One region of the Neobacillus pocheonensis genome, then DNA from elsewhere that is predicted to be linked to it. Evidence: a T-box and tRNA genes for the amino acid it is inferred to sense, from the RefSeq annotation. Region 1 holds a T-box; the other holds one or more tRNA genes.
The links. The T-box of region 1 lies ahead of ileS (isoleucine--tRNA ligase). A T-box ahead of a tRNA ligase gene usually reads a tRNA of that ligase, here a tRNA-Ile.

Region 1 (9,074 bases):
GATATCCATTGGATTGAAGAAATTGCTTTAAAAGAAGGAATGCGACGTTTAAATGATCGCGAAAAATTAATATTACGAAAAAGATTCTTTCAAGGTAAAACACAAATGGAGGTCGCTGATGAAATTGGGATTTCCCAAGCTCAGGTTTCCCGTTTAGAAAAAGCAGCGATTAGACAAATGAATAAAAATATCCAAAGCTAAGGCTGTCATATCGGGCAGCCCAGATTGTCGAGAAAAGGTAATTTTCTCGGCAATTTTTTAGTTAGTTAGCATCTAATCACCAATTTTTAATGTTTGTCCTTGCTAATGGGCCTATTGATTTCCGCTCCAGGCACTCGCTTTCCGCGGGGAGGTCCTGGAGCCTCCTCGGCGCTTTGCGCCTGCGGGGTCTCCAGTGACCTCTCTATCCCGCAGGAGTCGAGTGCCCTCCGCTCCAATCAATAGGGAGGCAAATCAACTTTTAGAATTGCCACACACTTTTTCCAATCTGGCTAAGTGTGTGGCAATCTTTTTTTTGAAGAAATGAAAACTATACTTTTGGTATGGGAATTCATATGCGGAGAATTTCCGGCTAATGTATATATAGCAAGCTTAAGAAGCAGATATAAGTGGAGATATTCCGATTAACGGCTCTAAATAATACAAAATCCAAAGATTTGAATAATATAAACGGAAAAATCCTTTTATTTTTAAGGAAATAAGGGGATTTCCCAATTTAAGCGGAATTTTACCGTTTATTTTTCAAACACAGTGAAATCACCATTCAGTTAAAACAGAGCCTAAATTTAAACTAAGTAAAAGAACTCTGTTGATTGGAGCGGAAGGCGGCGAAGACTCCTGCGGGAGTATCGGGCAGGGGAGACCCCGCAGGAGCGAAGCTATGAGGAGAAGAAAAGCGGAAGCGCCTTGTTCAGCCCCGACAAGCGCTGGAGCTGGACAGGCTCCCCGGCACGCCCGCGGAAAGCGAAGTCGCCTGGAGTGGAAATCAACAGACAAAGTAAATATACACTCAAAATTATAGTGACATTTTCAGTGGCTAGTCTTAAGGGACAGCTTTTTCTATTACTAAATTAATTGTCACAATCATATATTCTAATTAGGAATATGACTAGGAGTGGTATAGAATGGTTAAAATTTCTGAATTTCAGATAAAAGATGTTGTAAATGTTGCAGATGGTAAAAGACTTGGTAATATAGGAGATATTGAGATTAATTTATCTACTGGAAAGATAGAGGCTGTCGTGATCTCTGGGAGCGGAAGAGTTCTGGGCTTTTTTGGGAAGGATGAAGATATAGTGATTCCTTGGAAAAATATTATTAAAATTGGTGAGGATGTTATCTTGGTAAGATATAAAGGAAGTGTAGAACGAATTACGGAAGAGGCAGAAGTCTAACCATGCTGATTTAAAATGACCAATTTTTTGTTTCATGATAAACTAGAGGAAAACAGAAGAGGTATAAATATGGAGCCCTTTGTTTTAAAAAATAATTCATTTTTAACAATTGAAACCTGGATGGAGCAATTTCCAGGGCTAGTTGCCGGTATGACAACTAAAAACGGAGGGACGAGTAACGGCAGCTATGGAACATTAAATCTTGGCTTTCATGTAGGAGATGCTTTTAGTGATGTTTGTTCAAATAGAGAAAATCTTTCCGGGCTCATGGAATTCCCATTAAATTATTGGGTTGGAGCCGAACAAACTCATGGTACTTTCATTAAAAAAGTGTCCAAAGCGGAGCGTGGGATAGGAGCAACCTCTTACGAACAGTCATTTAAAAACACTGATGGTTTTTATACAAACGAAGAGGGAATCCTGTTAACTCTGTGCTTTGCTGACTGTGTCCCTCTTTTTTTTATTGCTCCAGATTCACGGATGATTGGGGCAGCCCACGCAGGTTGGAAGGGAACAGTAGGAAAAATTGCAGGACAGATGATTGCAGCGTGGGATAAAGAAGGGATAGCGCCCGAACAGATATTTGTCGCTATAGGACCTTCAATCTGCGAAAAATGTTATATAGTGGATGATCGTGTCATTAACTTAGTTGAAAATACACTAGAAGATGTCGAAGGAAAACCATATAATCTAATTAGGGATGGTCAATATTCATTAGATTTGCGTGAAGTAAATCGACAAATCCTTTTAAAAGCAGGCGTACCGAATAAAAATATTAGTATAACTGAATTTTGCTCAAGCTGTAATCATGAAATGTTCTTCTCTCACCGCCGTGATCAAGGCAGGACAGGAAGGATGTTAAGTTTTATTGGCTGGAAGGAGACTAAGGTTCGTTTATGAAGGTAGAATCAAAGCTAGAACAAGTTAAACAACAAATTATTGAGGCATGCCTAAAAGTAAATAGAGATCCTGAAGAGATAAAGTTGATTGCCGTTACAAAATATGTCAGCACAGAAAGAGCTAAAGAAGCCATAGATGCAGGGATTAATAATCTAGGAGAAAATCGAGATGAAGGACTACTTGCAAAGTGGGAAGTATTAAGGGACAAGCCATCTTGGCATTTTATTGGCACACTTCAGACCCGTAAGGTCAAAAATATTATCGATAAGGTTGAATATATTCATTCTTTGGACAGACTTTCTTTAGTTGAAGAAATTAATAAACGTGCTGGACGAAAAATAAAGTGCCTTGTACAAGTTAATGTTTCGCAGGAAGAATCCAAACATGGGTTATCTCCTGAAGAAGCCATTAGCTTTATTAAATCCCTCCGCCCTTATGAAAATATAAGTATTGAGGGTTTAATGACAATGGCGCCATTAACGGATGATGAAAAGGTTCTTCGTGAATGTTTTCGCAAATTAAGAGAACTTCGCACTCAAGTACAGGCTGATCATTTGGATTTTGCTCCATGTACCGAGCTTTCGATGGGAATGTCAAATGATTTTCAAATTGCCATTGAAGAAGGAGCAACCATGGTAAGAATAGGCACGGCACTTGTCGGTGAAGATGGTTAGGAGAGAAAAAAATGACGATAAAATCAAAATTAAAAACATTTTTCTTTTTAGATGATGAATATGATGATAACAATGGTGATAATCTTGATGCGGTTGAACCAATAAAGCAAAAGAAACAAGCTGTGGTCAAAACGCAGAATGTTGTAAGTCTTCAAAGTGTCCAAAAATCATCAAATATCAATACTAGCAACCCTTCAAAATCATCAAAGGTAATATTGGTTGAACCACATAGTTATTCTGATGCTACCGAGATTGCCGATCAATTAAAAAATCGCCGTGCTGTTGTGGTGAATCTTCAGCGAATTGATAATGAGCAAGGTAGACAGATTATTGACTTTTTAAGTGGAGCTGTATATGCAATCGGGGGAGAAATTCAGAAGATCGGAACCTGTATTTTTTTATGTACTCCTGATAATGTAGAGGTATCAGGAAATATATCGGACCTTATTCCCGACGATGTAAATCGAATACAGAGGTGGTAATAAAATGGATTTTGTAGTGAGTCTCCTGACACAGTTAATAGGAATTTATCAGTGGGCATTGATCATTTATATACTAATGTCTTGGTTTCCAAACGCAAGAGAGACGGTAGTCGGTCGTTTTTTAGCGAATATTTGTGAGCCTTATTTAGAGCCGTTTAGAAAAATTATTCCTCCAATTGGAATGATGGATATTTCGCCAATTGTGGCATTTCTTGTTCTGAGATTTGCTACCAGTGGCTTACTTCGTGTTGCTGCTTGGTTTTAGCTAAGAATTTTATTAGTAGGTTGTGTGTTTATAAATGAACATTTATCAGCATTTCAGGCCAGAGGAACGGGATTTTATCGATCAAGTATTACATTGGAGAAACTATGTTGAGACACAATATACTCCTAAATTAACTGATTTCCTCGACCCAAGGGAACAGCATATATTAAAAATGTTAATTGGTGAGAATGGCGATGTGAAATATACTCTTTTTGGGGGGAGCCCCGGAGTAGAAAGAAAAAGAGCATTAGTGCAGCCAGATTATTTGACAGCTGTTCAAGGAGACTTTCAAATTTGCCTCTATGAAATAGATTATCCTAAAAAGTTTGTCACAATTGAGCACCGGCAGGTTTTAGGTACCCTCATGTCCTTAGGGTTAAAGCGCGGGAAATTCGGTGATATTCTTACCCATGATGGGCAGATTCAATTTTTCGCTGCGAAGGAAGTCAGTGAGTATATCCAAAGTAATCTTCAATCAATAGGGAGGGCGGGGGTTAAATTGGTGGAAACATCACTTAGTCATGCCCTTAGCTCTCAAGAATTATGGGAAGTAAATGAATTAACAGTTTCTTCATTACGACTGGATACGGTTATTTCTAATATTCATCATCATTCACGGCAAAAATCGCAAACTTTTATCCAACAAGGACTTGTTAAGGTTAATTGGACATTAATCGAAAACCCTTCATTTGAATGTCAAGTCGGTGACATGATTTCTGTTCGTGGTCATGGCAGAGTAAAAATCATGTCTATTGAAGGAAGAACTAAAAAGGAAAAATGGCGAATTATTGCAGGAAAGCAAAAATAATTAATTTTTATGCAGGATTTTCGAAAAACATGTCGAATATTTCCTTATACATAGTGTAGTACAGATTTATGGAGGTGGCATCATGCCGTTAACGCCGTTAGATATTCATAATAAAGAATTTAATAAAGGCTTTAGAGGATACGATGAGGATGAAGTAAATGAATTCTTAGATCAAGTTATTAAGGATTATGAATTAGTTCTCAGAGAAAAAAAAGAGATGGAAGAACGCTTGAATGATATGAAAGAGCGGTTAGGCCATTTTACTAATATCGAAGAGACGCTTAACAAATCCATCATTATAGCTCAAGAAGCTGGTGAAGAAGTTAAACGTAACGCTCAAAAAGAAGCAAAGCTAATTATTAAAGAAGCCGAGAAAAATGCGGACAGAATCGTGAATGAATCACTTTCCAAAGCTAGAAAAATTGCGCTTGAAATTGAGGATTTAAAAAAGCAATCTAAAGTATTCCGAACTCGTTTTAAGATGCTGATTGAAGCACAACTAGACATGCTTAATACGGACGATTGGGATCACTTATTAGAATATGAAGTGGATGCCACAGAGCTAAAAATCCACGAAGAAGAAGATTCATTAGCTTGACGAAATATGCATAAATAGCATATAATTTTTTAACAGATTATTATGAATAGATTACAATTGACGATGAAAGGGACAGTACAATTTTTCATAGGCTTTTCTAGCGAATCGGGGATGGTGAAAGCCCGGTAAAGCAGAAAAAATTGGAAGATCACCCTCGAGTCCTAAGGTCGAACTTCGTGTAGCATAAGTAGGTCTTGGCGTGTTATTCACGTTACGAATCGAAAGAGGATAGAACGGCAAGAATCGTTCTATTTATCAGGGTGGTACCGCGGGAATCAAACCTTCTCGTCCCTATTTTGGGATGAGAGGGTTTTTTTATTTGTCAATTGGCAATTCTGTGTTTATGAAGTGAGTTACAGGAGGAAAAGAAAATGGAATATAAAGATACGTTATTGATGCCGCAAACCGAATTTCCGATGCGTGGGAATCTTCCGCAAAGAGAACCAGATATTCAGGCAAAATGGGAAGAAATGAACATTTATCAAAAAGTGCAGGAGCGCACTAAAGGGCGGCCAATGTTTGTCCTGCATGATGGTCCTCCATATGCAAATGGCGATATTCACATGGGCCATGCCCTAAATAAAATTCTAAAAGATATGATTGTTCGTTTTAAATCGATGAGCGGCTATCATGCACCATATGTACCTGGATGGGATACCCATGGGCTCCCCATTGAACAGGCACTTACGAATAAAGGTGTTAAACGAAAAGAAATGACCGTTGCAGAATTCCGAGAGCTTTGCACCAAGTATGCACTCGAACAAATTGATAATCAACGTACCCAGTTTAAACGTTTAGGGGTCCGCGGTGATTGGGAAAATCCATATATTACTTTAAAACCTGAATACGAAGCACAGCAAATTAAAGTGTTCGGTGAAATGGCGAAAAAAGGATATATTTATAAAGGGCTTAAACCGGTTTATTGGTCGCCTTCAAGTGAATCTGCCCTTGCGGAAGCAGAAATCGAGTACCAAGATAAGCGGTCTCCATCCATCTATGTTGGCTTTAAAGTCAAAGATGGCAAGGGTGTCCTAGATACTGATACGCAAATTGTCATCTGGACGACAACTCCTTGGACCATTCCTGCCAACCTTGGAATTTCTGTTCACCCAGAGCTTTCTTATGTGGTGGTTTCAGCTAACGGAACCAAATATTTAGTGGCTGAGGCGCTTTTAGAAGCCGTTTCAAAAGAAATTGGCTGGGAAGATGCTGCAGTAGTTCAAAAGTTCAAGGGAACGGAATTAGAACACATCGTTGCTTCTCATCCGTTATACGGGCGTGATTCATTAGTTATGTTGGGTGAACATGTTACTACTGATGCAGGTACTGGTTGTGTTCATACTGCACCAGGGCACGGGGAAGATGACTTCCATGTCGGCCAAAGGTACGGATTAGAAGTGCTTTGTCCTGTTGATGACAAGGGTAACATGACTAGCGAGGCTCCAGGATTTGAAGGGCTATTTTACGAAGAAGCAAATAAGCCAATTGGTCAGGCGTTAGAAGAAGCAGGTGCTTTGTTAAAGCTGTCATTTATTACACACTCCTACCCACACGATTGGAGAACAAAAAAGCCGGTTATTTTCCGTGCAACAGCTCAGTGGTTTGCTTCCATAAAAGACTTCCGCAGCGAACTTCTAGAAGCCGTGAAGGAGACCAAATGGGTTCCAGCATGGGGTGAGACCCGTCTATTTAATATGGTTCGTGACCGAGGAGACTGGTGTATTTCACGTCAGCGTGTCTGGGGCGTTCCTATCCCTGTTTTCTATGCTGAAAATGGTGAAGAGATTATTACTGATGAAACAATTGATCATGTATCAAATCTTTTCCGTCAACATGGGTCTAACATTTGGTTTGAACGGGAAGCAAATGACCTTCTGCCGGACGGCTTTACTCATCCAGGAAGTCCAAATGGTACCTTTACAAAAGAAACAGATATCATGGATGTGTGGTTTGATTCTGGTTCATCTCATCAAGCCGTTCTGCTTGAGAGAGAGGATTTAGTCCGCCCTGCTGACCTTTATCTTGAAGGGTCTGACCAATATCGTGGCTGGTTCAACTCTTCTTTATCAACTGCTGTAGCCGTTACTGGTAAAGCGCCGTATAAAGGAGTATTAAGCCACGGATTTGCTCTTGATGGTGAAGGCAGAAAGATGAGTAAATCATTAGGTAATGTAGTCGTCCCTGCAAAGGTAATGAATCAATTAGGTGCAGATATCCTTAGGCTTTGGGTTGCATCCGTTGATTACCAATCTGATGTTCGTGTTTCAGATGCGATTTTGAAGCAGGTTGCAGAAGTTTACCGTAAAATCCGTAATACCTTCCGTTTCCTATTAGGAAACCTTGCAGACTTTGATCCTTCGGTAAATAAGGTTGCATATGAAAACTTGCGTGAAGTGGATCAATTCATGCTTGTTAAATTAAACAAACTTATCAAATATGTTCGTCATGCTTATGAAAATTATGAGTTTGCCGGTATTTACCACGCAGTTAATAATTTCTGTACACTTGATTTAAGTGCATTCTATTTAGATTTTGCAAAAGATGTTCTTTACATTGAAGCCGTTGATCATCATGATCGTCGTGCTATTCAAACTGTTTTATATGAATCCTTGCTTGCGTTAGCAAAATTGGTTTCACCAATTCTTTCTCATACAGCGGATGAAGTGTGGAAATTCATTCCTGCAGTTAAGGAGGAAAGTGTTCAATTAACGGATCTTCCTGAATATGTGGACCTTCCTGGTGCACAAAACTTAGAAGAAAAGTGGACTTCATTTATGAAGCTTCGCGATGATGTCTTAAAGGCTCTTGAGGAAGCCCGAAATGAAAAGGTAATTGGTAAATCGTTAACAGCCAAGGTTAGTTTGTATGTTAATGATCAATCAAAAGCGTTATTAGAATCGATTGACGAAAATATGAAACAGCTGTTTATCGTATCTGGTTTTGAAGTAGCAGGCTCATACGAACAGGCTCCTGAAAATGCTGTTAGATTAGAAACAGCAGCTATTGTCATTACAAAAGCAGAAGGCGAAACTTGTGATCGCTGTTGGATTGTTACTCCGGAAGTAGGTCAAGATCAAGATCATAAAACACTTTGTCCTCGTTGTGCGCAAGTGGTAAAAGAAAACTATTCACACCTTGCATAAAAGTTCGCCCCGTGCATTTTTTGTACGGGGCTTTTAAATTTTTCCTTCTCCGTTAATTGTTTCAGTTGATGTCAAATGTTTGTCCGTGTCAGAAAACCACTGCCGGTAATAATAAAACAAAGACAATCACGGAGGTAACAACTATGAATGCACTGCAGGAAAAGCTGTTTTTGGAACTCCGTCAAACAAAGGTAGAAATTGAAAATTCATTAAAAAACAAGCAAAAAAAAGATTGGTTAACGAAAATCTTAGAAGAAGAACTTGATGATATTAATTGTGCAATCCAAAAGCTGGCCGATGGCAATTATGGTCAATGCGAAATTTCTGGTGAATTTTTATCTGATGATTTGTTGAAAATGGTCCCTACAATTAAGTCGGTGAAGGATTCGGAATATTTAGAAGTATTTTGTAAAAAAACTCTTCATTAATCATTTTTATATGTTACATTGTCGTTTTACAATTAAGTATGCTAAAATGCTAAAGAAGTAAGTATAGGTTGATGTGGGGGTATTTCTTAGTGTTTTATTACTTAATTGCACTTTTTGTCATTTTATTAGATCAATTTACGAAATGGTTAATCGTGAAAAATATGTATTTAGGAGAAAGCATTCCAATTATTGATAATATTTTGTATATTACTTCTCATCGCAACCGCGGGGCCGCCTGGGGAATTCTGCAAGGACAGATGTGGCTCTTTTATGTCATTACCATATTGGTCATTATCGGCATTATGTATTATCTTTACAAAGCAGCTAAAGGTAAATGGTTATTGGGGGTTTCTCTGGCATTTATGTTAGGAGGAGCGATCGG
Region 2 (9,074 bases), on a different contig from region 1:
TCATTTTCCATCCTTGATTCGACCTTGCCCCAAAAAGGAATCTTAACTGCCAAATCGGGTTTACGGATCTCCCAGACATTGCCGCCCCTGAGCCATTGCTCCGGTAGCTCGACTTGATAACCGTCGACAATCTTTTGTTCAAATAGTCCATGCTTATAACGAATACCATGTCCATGCCCTGGAAGATCAAGTGTTGCAAGTGAGTCTAAAAAACAGGCGGCTAATCTACCTAAGCCGCCGTTCCCTAAGCCTGCATCCGCCTCAATTTCTTCCAATTCACTTAAATCTATCCCTAATTCCTGAAGACCTTCCTGCACGATGTCCTCGACACCCATGTTAATTAAATTCTGCCTGAGCAATTTTCCTAATAAATACTCAATAGATAGGTAATAAACCTGTTTTCCCTCAGCAGCATGGTATCGTTCGTTTGTTGTTATCCAATCATTGCTGACAAACTCACGGATCATATTTCCGAGTGTTTGGTATTGGTCTCTCGCCGTACTTTCCGAGAAACTTTTTCCGGATATCATTTCAAGTCTTAATAAAAAGGATTCCTTAAACTCGACCGTATTAGAAAACATGGGTTTCACTCCTAGTCATAAGCTCTGCATAGAGCTGGTTATAACTAAATGCTGATTGGGCCCAACTATAATCCATTTCCATTGCCTGCTTGACAATACTTTCCCATGTTTTTGGATTATGGTAGAAGCTTAAAGCTCTTCTAATCGTATAGAGCATATCGTGGGCATTGAAATTCCGGAAGGAAAAACCATTTCCTTCCTCTGTAGATTCATTCCACGAACAGACCGTATCGTTTAACCCGCCCGTCTCCCGAACAATCGGAATGGCACCATATTTCATTGCAATTAGTTGTCCTAATCCGCATGGTTCAAATAAAGATGGCATAAGGAAAAGGTCTGCTGCAGCATATAGTTTATGTGCGAGCCCTTCATCAAAGCCAGTGTTCACCTTTAATTTTTCAGGATTGACGCGGGCAGCCTGCCTTAAATGTTCCTCGTTATCATAGTCCCCGGTTCCAAGGATAATAACTTGAATGTCCTCTTGAAGAATTTCTCTAAGGACACACTTGATGAGGTCTAGCCCCTTTTGTTTTGTCAGACGAGAAATCATCACCATTAATGGAGTGTTAGCGCTTTGTGTTAAGCCAAATAGTTTCTGAATCTCTCTTTTATTGATCACCTTTTTTTCAGCATCGTTTACTGAATAAGTCTGATAAATCAATGGGTCATTTGTGGGATTATAGAAGTCATCATCAATCCCATTTAAGATTCCCAGAAGATCCTCATTTCGTGTATTTAAAAGGCCTTCAAGTTTTTCACCATATGTTGCCGTTTGAATTTCGCTCTTATAGGTTGGGCTCACTGTTGTTATCTTATCGGCTGCAACGAGTCCCCCCTTCATAAAGTTGACATTACCGAAAAACTCTAAATGTCCTGAATGGAAGGATTGATAGTCCATTCCAAGCAAATCACCTAAAATTTCCTTTGGAAAGACTCCTTGGAACTGAAGGTTATGAATCGTAAATACCGTTCGGATGCGTTCATATCCTATTTTCTTGTTATATTCCGTTCTTAAAAGATAGGGAATCATCGCGGTATGCCAATCATGACAATGAAGCACGTCTGGGAAAAAATTAAGTTCCTCTATGGCTTGCAGGACAGCGCGATTGAAATAGGCAAATCGTTCACCGTCGTCATAATACCCATATAGACCTTCTCTTTTAAAATAGTATTCATTATCGATAAAATAAAAGGTAATCCCCTGATGGGTGAGTTCTTCAATACCGCAATATTGATTTCTCCAGCCTACTGGTACAATAAATTCCTTTACCTTTTTCATTTTAATTTTATAGTCCTCAGAAATGGTTCCGTATTTCGGCAGAATTACCCTTACGTCCGTTCCCAGGCTTTTTAATTCTTTTGGGAGTGAGCCTGCAACATCAGCAAGCCCTCCCGATTTAGCAAATGGTCCGCATTCTGACACGGCAAATAAGACTTTCACGAGTTCATCAACGCTCCTTGCTTCATTCCTTTACGAATAACAAATGGCACCCTGGCAGTTCCAGTTATCTGTGCTCCTGCTTCTACTTTTACATCTTTATCTAAGATAACAGAATCTAAGTAACAATTATCTTCAATTTGACATTTTTGCATAATAATACAGTTTTTAATGACGGTACCTTTCCCGATTTTTACTCCTCGAGAGATAATACTGTTTTCAACCGTTCCATTGATTACGCATCCATTCGCAATCATCGCATTTTTCACTAGTGAACCTTTTACATATTTGGTTGGAGGTTCATCTTTAACTTTCGTTAAAATCGGATTTTCCTTTAAAAATAATTGCTTCCATACGTCTGTCTTTAATAAATTCATGCTGGTAGAGAAATAGTTTTCAATTGAATCAATCATAACGGCATAACCGTTATATTCATAATGGCAAACCGTGTATTGATGATCAAAATCTTGGACGACATCCTTCATACATGTGTACCCTGTTTCGTTTCTCGTTTCAATCAATTCTATTAATAACGATGTTTTAATTAAATACATTTCCATTGAGCCGCCATCTTTATGATGGATTTCAGTAATATCGCAGGAAGACTGTAGATGCCAATCGAGGATTGGTCTAAAGTTCATATTAAAAACCGTATAACAATTGGAGATAATCGCATACTCTTGAGTGCTTCGCTTGAAAAAGTCAAGATTAGCCGCAAAATGCTCAAACGATCCAATTTTATTTCCATCGTTATCGACAATCGGTGATGGGAAAAAGAATAAACCATCACGCTTTCGGTTTAAGTCCCAATTTTTTCCTGACCCTAAGTGATCCATTAATGAGCGGTACTGCATTTTTGGAAAAATAGCAACGCTTCGAATGCCTGAGTTGACCATATTCGAAAGTACAAAATCAATGATGCGGTAGCGTCCAGCAAACGGAAGTGCTGCCAGGGAACGGTGTGTTAATAAATCTTCCAAATCATCATGGTATGTGGTGGCATCAATGACGCCTAATAGCTTTCTTTTCACGACTTTAGTCCCTCCTGTAATCTATTAAAAATTGCAGATAATGCTGACACTCTAGTGGTTATACTGACTGAATAATCCAGCCGTTTATTAATAAGCAGGATACAACCCGCTAAGCATTTCTTGGGTTACAAGAATAATTTCGTCATCGAAGGAGCGGATAACCGTTCCGTCTGGTACTTGCACATCGCACGGCACAATTGCTTTTTCAATTAGGCAGTTATTGCCAATGATGGCATCTGGCATGATGACCGATTCTTTAATAGAGGAACCTTTTCCAACCGTTACACCCTGAAAAAGAACAGATTTGTCGATTTCCCCTTCAATCGTACATCCTTCATTAATAAGTGACTCTTTGACAACCGCATCCGGAGAAATATATTGCGGCGGTTGATTTGGATTAACCGAATAGATTCTCCAGTCGTAATCAAACAAGTCTAAATCACATTCTTCTTTTAATAAATCCATGTTTGCCTCCCAAAGGCTTTGAACCGTACCGACGTCCTTCCAATAGCCTTTAAACGGATATGCATATAGCTTTTTATTTTCTTCTAAAAGAAGTGGAATGACATCCTTACCAAAATCATGACTGGAATCAGGATTCCGTGCATCCATTTCTAAATATTCTTTGAGTGTATTCCAACTAAAAATATAAATGCCCATGGAAGCAAGATTATTTTTTGGGTCGCTTGGTTTTTCCTCAAATTCTACTATTCTCAAATCCTCGTTCGTATTCATAATCCCAAAACGGCTCGCCTCGACCCATGGAACTTCAATTAAGGAAATGGTGACATCTGCCCTTTTTTCAATATGATATTCAAGCATGCTTTCATAGTTCATTTTGTAAATATGGTCCCCTGACAGGATTAAAACGTAATCAGGCTGATATTGCTTGAGATAGTTCAAGTTCTGATAAATAGCACTTGCTGTGCCCGTATACCATTTGACTTCGGAAGATTCCGCATACGGAGGTAAAACGGTTACCCCGCCATCCTTCCGGTCCAAGTCCCAGGCACTACCAATTCCAATATACGAATTTAAAAGAAGCGGCTGATATTGTGTTAAAACTCCAACGGTATCAATGCCAGAATTGGCACAATTGCTCAACGTAAAATCGATAATTCGGTACTTTCCTCCAAACGGTACAGCAGGCTTCGCTAAATCCTTTGTCAGCGAATTAAGTCTGCTTCCTTTTCCCCCTGCCAACAACATTGCTACGCACTTCTTCTTTGCCATTTCCCTTTCTCTCCTTTCGTTTTTTAACCGGTCTTAAGATATGAAAACCAAATGGTGCTATTGTTAAGTTAACGGAGTATGGTTTACCATGGAATGGTTCCTCTATAGCCTTGATGGTCTTTTTATTGATTAAACCTTTCCCTCCGTATTCTTCTTGATCACTATTTAAAATTTCCCGGTACTCACCAGGTTGATTAACCCCTATTTTATAGTCAGGGTAGCCTACACCTGTAAAGTTACAAATGATGACTAATGTATCTTCTTCTTTTTTTCCTTTACGAATAAAGGAAAAAATCGATTGATTACTGTTATTGACATCAATCCATTCAAATCCATCGTGTTGGTGATCTAGTTCATAGAGCGGTTTCGAGCGCTTATAAACCTTAGTCAATACTTTTACATATGAATTTAAATTACGATGCATGTCATATTCCAGTAAGTTCCAATCTTGTTGTTCTTTATCTTTCCATTCTGCAAATTGTCCAAGTTCAAAGCCCATAAATAATAATTTCTTACCTGGGTGTGCAAACATAAAGCCAAGCAATAGCCTTAACTGGGCAAATTTTTCCCAATATTCTCCCGGCATCTTATCTAAAAGCGACTTTTTACCATGAACGACTTCGTCATGTGAAAACGGGAGCATAAAGTTTTCTGAATAAGCATATAAAAGTGAAAAAGTTACCTTGGAGTGCACATGTGCCCGTGAATATGGAGGAGTTTCCATATATTCAAGCATGTCATTCATCCAGCCCATATTCCATTTATAGTCGAAGCCTAGACCCCCATAGCTAACTGGGGTTGTTACATTAGGGAAATCGGTGGAGTCCTCTCCAATCATTAAAAAGTGAGGATGATATTCATGGACTTCCTTATTTAATTTCTGTAAGAAATTGATTCCAAATGGATTTTCACGTTTCTCATTAGTTCCATTCGGCCAATAAATGATATTGGCAACCGCATCCATTCGAAAACCATCGATGTGGAAATTATCTATCCAAAAATGTGCGTTGGAAATGAGGAAGCTTTGCACCTCACCTTTACCAAGGTCAAAGTTGGCTGTTCCCCATATAGCATTTTCTCTATCGCCTTCATAGTGATAGGAATAAATATGTGTACCATCAAATCGATATAATCCATGGGCATCCTTGCAATAATGGCCAGGAACCCAGTCAAGGATGACACCTATTCCATGCTGATGACATTGGTCTACTAAATAGCGGAATTCATCTGGTGTACCATACCTGGATGTAACCGAGAAGTACCCTGTTCCTTGGTAGCCCCACGAGGCATCGAGAGGATGTTCAACAAGGGGTAATATTTCTATGTGGGTAAATCCATGTTCAATTACATAGGGTATAAGCTCTGAAGCTAGTTCTTCATATGTAAGGAAATCACCATTTTGTTTTTTCCTCCAAGACCCTAAATGAACCTCATAAATGACGGCAGGCTCTGATAAAAAGTTTCGGGCCGTTCTCCTGTTCATCCATTGGTTATCCTGCCAATTATAGTTGTCTAAAGGATAAACTATGGATGCGGTTTTGGGCCTTAATTCAGAATAAAAGGCGTATGGATCGGCTTTTAGTAGCCTTTCTCCAAATTGTGTTACTATTTCATATTTATATACGCTACCTTCGAGGTTTTGATTAATGATGATAATCCAAACCCCTTCATCATTTACTTTTTGCAATTCATACCCTTCACCATTCCAGTTATTAAAATCCCCAGTGAGCCTCACCTGAAAGGCATTAGGGGCCCATACGCAAAATCGTGTATATACTTTATCGGAATTCTTAAAGATATGAGCGCCAAAAAGCTGATGACTTTGGAAGAAATTTCCCTCGTGAAAAAGGTGTAGCTGATACTCAGTCGGAAACAATGTATTCACTGTCATGGCTCTCCTCATTCCCATTGAAAATATGTATTTCAAAGTCCAATTATAAGTGCAAATGAATAATATTCCTCGAAAAACTTTTTTATCTTTTCTGACAATAACCGCTATTTGCCGCCACTCATCGACACACTTCGACAGTATTAGACATAAAACAATCTTTTATCTTTCTGAAATCGACAAAAAAATATAAAGTTTTTTTATGAAATAGGTGAAGAATTATTATTTAATTTTAGGTCGTTTGATAATCTCTTGTGCTAGTACAACATTATTATTGTAAGCGTTATCAACGTTTTCTGTTATATTTTAAGTTGTTGGGTTATTATTTTAAAATAACAATCTTTTATTGGATTGCATGATATTATTTCGATATAACTTTTTAAACGTTAACAAATAATTCATACTTTTCTTTATATTCCATGGTTTATTAATTATGATTTATATAGAGTTTTCATAAGGAGAGGAAGTTTGATATGCCGTTTAAAACTAGGACAGAATCAAATGAATTAAAACTGCTGCGAATTTTAAACACACGGATGGATTTATCTGCAGAAGTGAAAAAGCACTACTTGAATCTTGAGAAAGGATATGAAGGGGAAGTAAAGTTTGATTTGTTGACAGAAAAGCTTCAGAGTGAGTGTTTTATTTTAAACGATTTGCTGTTAAAGCTGAATAATTCGAATGTTCAAATTGATACAACGATTATCTTTCAACAAACAGTAAACTTTTTTGAAGTAAAAAATTTTAATGGCGACTTTACCCTTGAAAATGGTATTTTTAAAAAAATTAAAGGAAAAGAATATCAAAATCCCGTAGATCAGGTGAATCGCGGCAAATCCTTTCTTCGGCCATTACTCAAAGACCTTGGATGCAATTTACCCATTGAAGCAAATGCTGTATTTATTAACCCCGAGTTTACCTTGTATCATGCTTCCCCAAACCTGCCATTTATCTTTCCATCACAATTAAATCTTTACATGAAAAAATTAAATATAAGACAGTCAAGTCTTAATCATCAGCATAAGCTGCTTGCTGAAAAACTAGTTTTTTTGCATCAGACAAAATCTCCATTTTCAATTCAGCCAGAATATGAATACAAAAATTTTCATAAAGGTTTTACCTGTGGGACTGCAGAACGTTTAACCTATCTATTTCATCAGATAAAAGGATTATAGTTTGTGGTGATTGCGGGTATGAAGAAAGGATTGAGAGTGCCATTTTACGTTCTGTAGAGGAAATAAAACTATTGTTTCCAGAAATAAAAATCACTACCAATATTGTTTATTATTGGTGTGGCAGCGTGGGAACTAAAAAGAGGATCAGCAGGGTTCTTTTAAGAAACTATGATGTAAAAAGATTGGGTCGATGGTCATGGTACGAATGAAATATTTTTCCGAGACAAAGATTCAATAGCCTTTATTGTGGACTCAGTACCTCTTTTGGTTTCACCGTGTCCTCTATAGCCTTCATCGTGGACTCGGTGTCTCTCTTTTGATTTCACCGTGTCCTCTATAGCCTTCATCGCGGACTCGGTGTCTCTCTTTTGGTTTCACCGTGTACTCAATTACCTTAATTACTGATTCAATATTTTTTCATAACAGGTCCTGTCTTTAAATAAACACTAAATAATTGAACTCTATATTTACTCTCATAATATTATTAATTAATTGAAGTATTTTAAGTCTTTAAGCACAAAAAAACTGATGACTTTATATCATCAGTTTTTTTGTATGACCCCTACGGGATTCGAACCCGTGTTACCGCCGTGAAAGGGCGGTGTCTTAACCGCTTGACCAAGGGGCCAAAAAAAATAAATGGCAGAGAAGAAGGGATTCGAACCCTCGCGCCGGTTACCCGACCTACTCCCTTAGCAGGGGAGCCCCTTGAGCCACTTGGGTACTTCTCTATATGGCTCCGCAGGTAGGACTCGAACCTACGACCGATCGGTTAACAGCCGATAGCTCTACCACTGAGCTACTGCGGAATATTGGTAAGTTATTTTGCTTTTGCAAAAAACTATGGTGGGCCTAAATGGACTCGAACCATCGACCTCACGCTTATCAGGCGTGCGCTCTAACCAGCTGAGCTATAGGCCCATTAATAATGGAGCGGGTGATGAGAATCGAACTCACAACATCAGCTTGGAAGGCTGAGGTTTTACCACTAAACTACACCCGCATATTACATGGGGCGACTGAAGGGAATCGAACCCTCGAATGTCGGAACCACAATCCGATGCGTTAACCACTTCGCCACAATCGCCATAATAAAAGTTATTTGAAATTAAAATAAATGGTGGCTCAGGACGGAATCGAACCGCCGACACAAGGATTTTCAGTCCTTTGCTCTACCGACTGAGCTACTGAGCCATTTCCATTTAAATGGCGGTCTGGACGGGACTCGAACCCGCGACCTCCTGCGTGACAGGCAGGCATTCTAACCAACTGAACTACCAGACCAAATTGCGGAGGCAGGATTTGAACCTGCGACCTTCGGGTTATGAGCCCGACGAGCTACCAGACTGCTCCACCCCGCGACGGTAAAAATTAATTATTTGCTTCAAAAGATAATATGGCGGAGGAAGAGGGATTCGAACCCCCGCGCGGTTTAACCCGCCTGTCGGTTTTCAAGACCGATCCCTTCAGCCGGACTTGGGTATTCCTCCATATTATATAAAGCTACTGGTGGACCTTGTAGGACTCGAACCTACGACCGGACGGTTATGAGCCGTCTGCTCTAACCAGCTGAGCTAAAGGTCCAAGTTAAAGTTCTAATGAAATTACATTTGGTAGCGGCGGAGGGGATCGAACCCCCGACCTTACGGGTATGAACCGTACGCTCTAGCCAGCTGAGCTACACCGCCATAAGTTAAATTAAGATTAAATTGGTGGAGCCTAGCGGGA

Region 2: it has a tRNA-Ile gene. The T-box ahead of ileS (isoleucine--tRNA ligase) is inferred to sense a tRNA for this amino acid. The anticodon was not compared.

The regions. Positions count from the first base shown of each region.
Region 1 covers NZ_JBCNAD010000007.1:118,375-127,448, forward strand. Annotated here, with positions in the region: gene sigG (RNA polymerase sporulation sigma factor SigG) at 1-201, shown strand, start outside; gene ABES02_RS03460 (YlmC/YmxH family sporulation protein) at 1,125-1,394, shown strand; gene pgeF (peptidoglycan editing factor PgeF) at 1,464-2,294, shown strand; gene ABES02_RS03470 (YggS family pyridoxal phosphate-dependent enzyme) at 2,291-2,968, shown strand; gene ABES02_RS03475 (cell division protein SepF) at 2,980-3,450, shown strand; gene ABES02_RS03480 (YggT family protein) at 3,455-3,715, shown strand; gene ABES02_RS03485 (RNA-binding protein) at 3,750-4,523, shown strand; gene ABES02_RS03490 (DivIVA domain-containing protein) at 4,606-5,121, shown strand; T-box leader at 5,176-5,417, shown strand; gene ileS (isoleucine--tRNA ligase) at 5,493-8,264, shown strand; gene ABES02_RS03500 (hypothetical protein) at 8,408-8,692, shown strand; gene lspA (signal peptidase II) at 8,782-9,074, shown strand, end outside.
Region 2 covers NZ_JBCNAD010000006.1:91,945-101,018, forward strand. Annotated here, with positions in the region: gene ABES02_RS02675 (glycogen/starch/alpha-glucan phosphorylase) at 1-581, opposite strand, end outside; gene glgA (glycogen synthase GlgA) at 571-2,022, opposite strand; gene ABES02_RS02685 (sugar phosphate nucleotidyltransferase) at 2,019-3,050, opposite strand; gene ABES02_RS02690 (glucose-1-phosphate adenylyltransferase) at 3,138-4,283, opposite strand; gene glgB (1,4-alpha-glucan branching protein GlgB) at 4,225-6,174, opposite strand; gene ABES02_RS02700 (nuclease-related domain-containing protein) at 6,645-7,346, shown strand; tRNA gene ABES02_RS02705 (tRNA-Glu) at 7,903-7,974, opposite strand; tRNA gene ABES02_RS02710 (tRNA-Ser) at 7,987-8,077, opposite strand; tRNA gene ABES02_RS02715 (tRNA-Asn) at 8,081-8,155, opposite strand; tRNA gene ABES02_RS02720 (tRNA-Ile) at 8,191-8,267, opposite strand; tRNA gene ABES02_RS02725 (tRNA-Gly) at 8,276-8,349, opposite strand; tRNA gene ABES02_RS02730 (tRNA-His) at 8,358-8,433, opposite strand; tRNA gene ABES02_RS02735 (tRNA-Phe) at 8,465-8,540, opposite strand; tRNA gene ABES02_RS02740 (tRNA-Asp) at 8,554-8,630, opposite strand; tRNA gene ABES02_RS02745 (tRNA-Met) at 8,634-8,707, opposite strand; tRNA gene ABES02_RS02750 (tRNA-Ser) at 8,744-8,836, opposite strand; tRNA gene ABES02_RS02755 (tRNA-Ile) at 8,854-8,930, opposite strand; tRNA gene ABES02_RS02760 (tRNA-Met) at 8,958-9,034, opposite strand; tRNA gene ABES02_RS02765 (tRNA-Ala) at 9,057-9,074, opposite strand, start outside.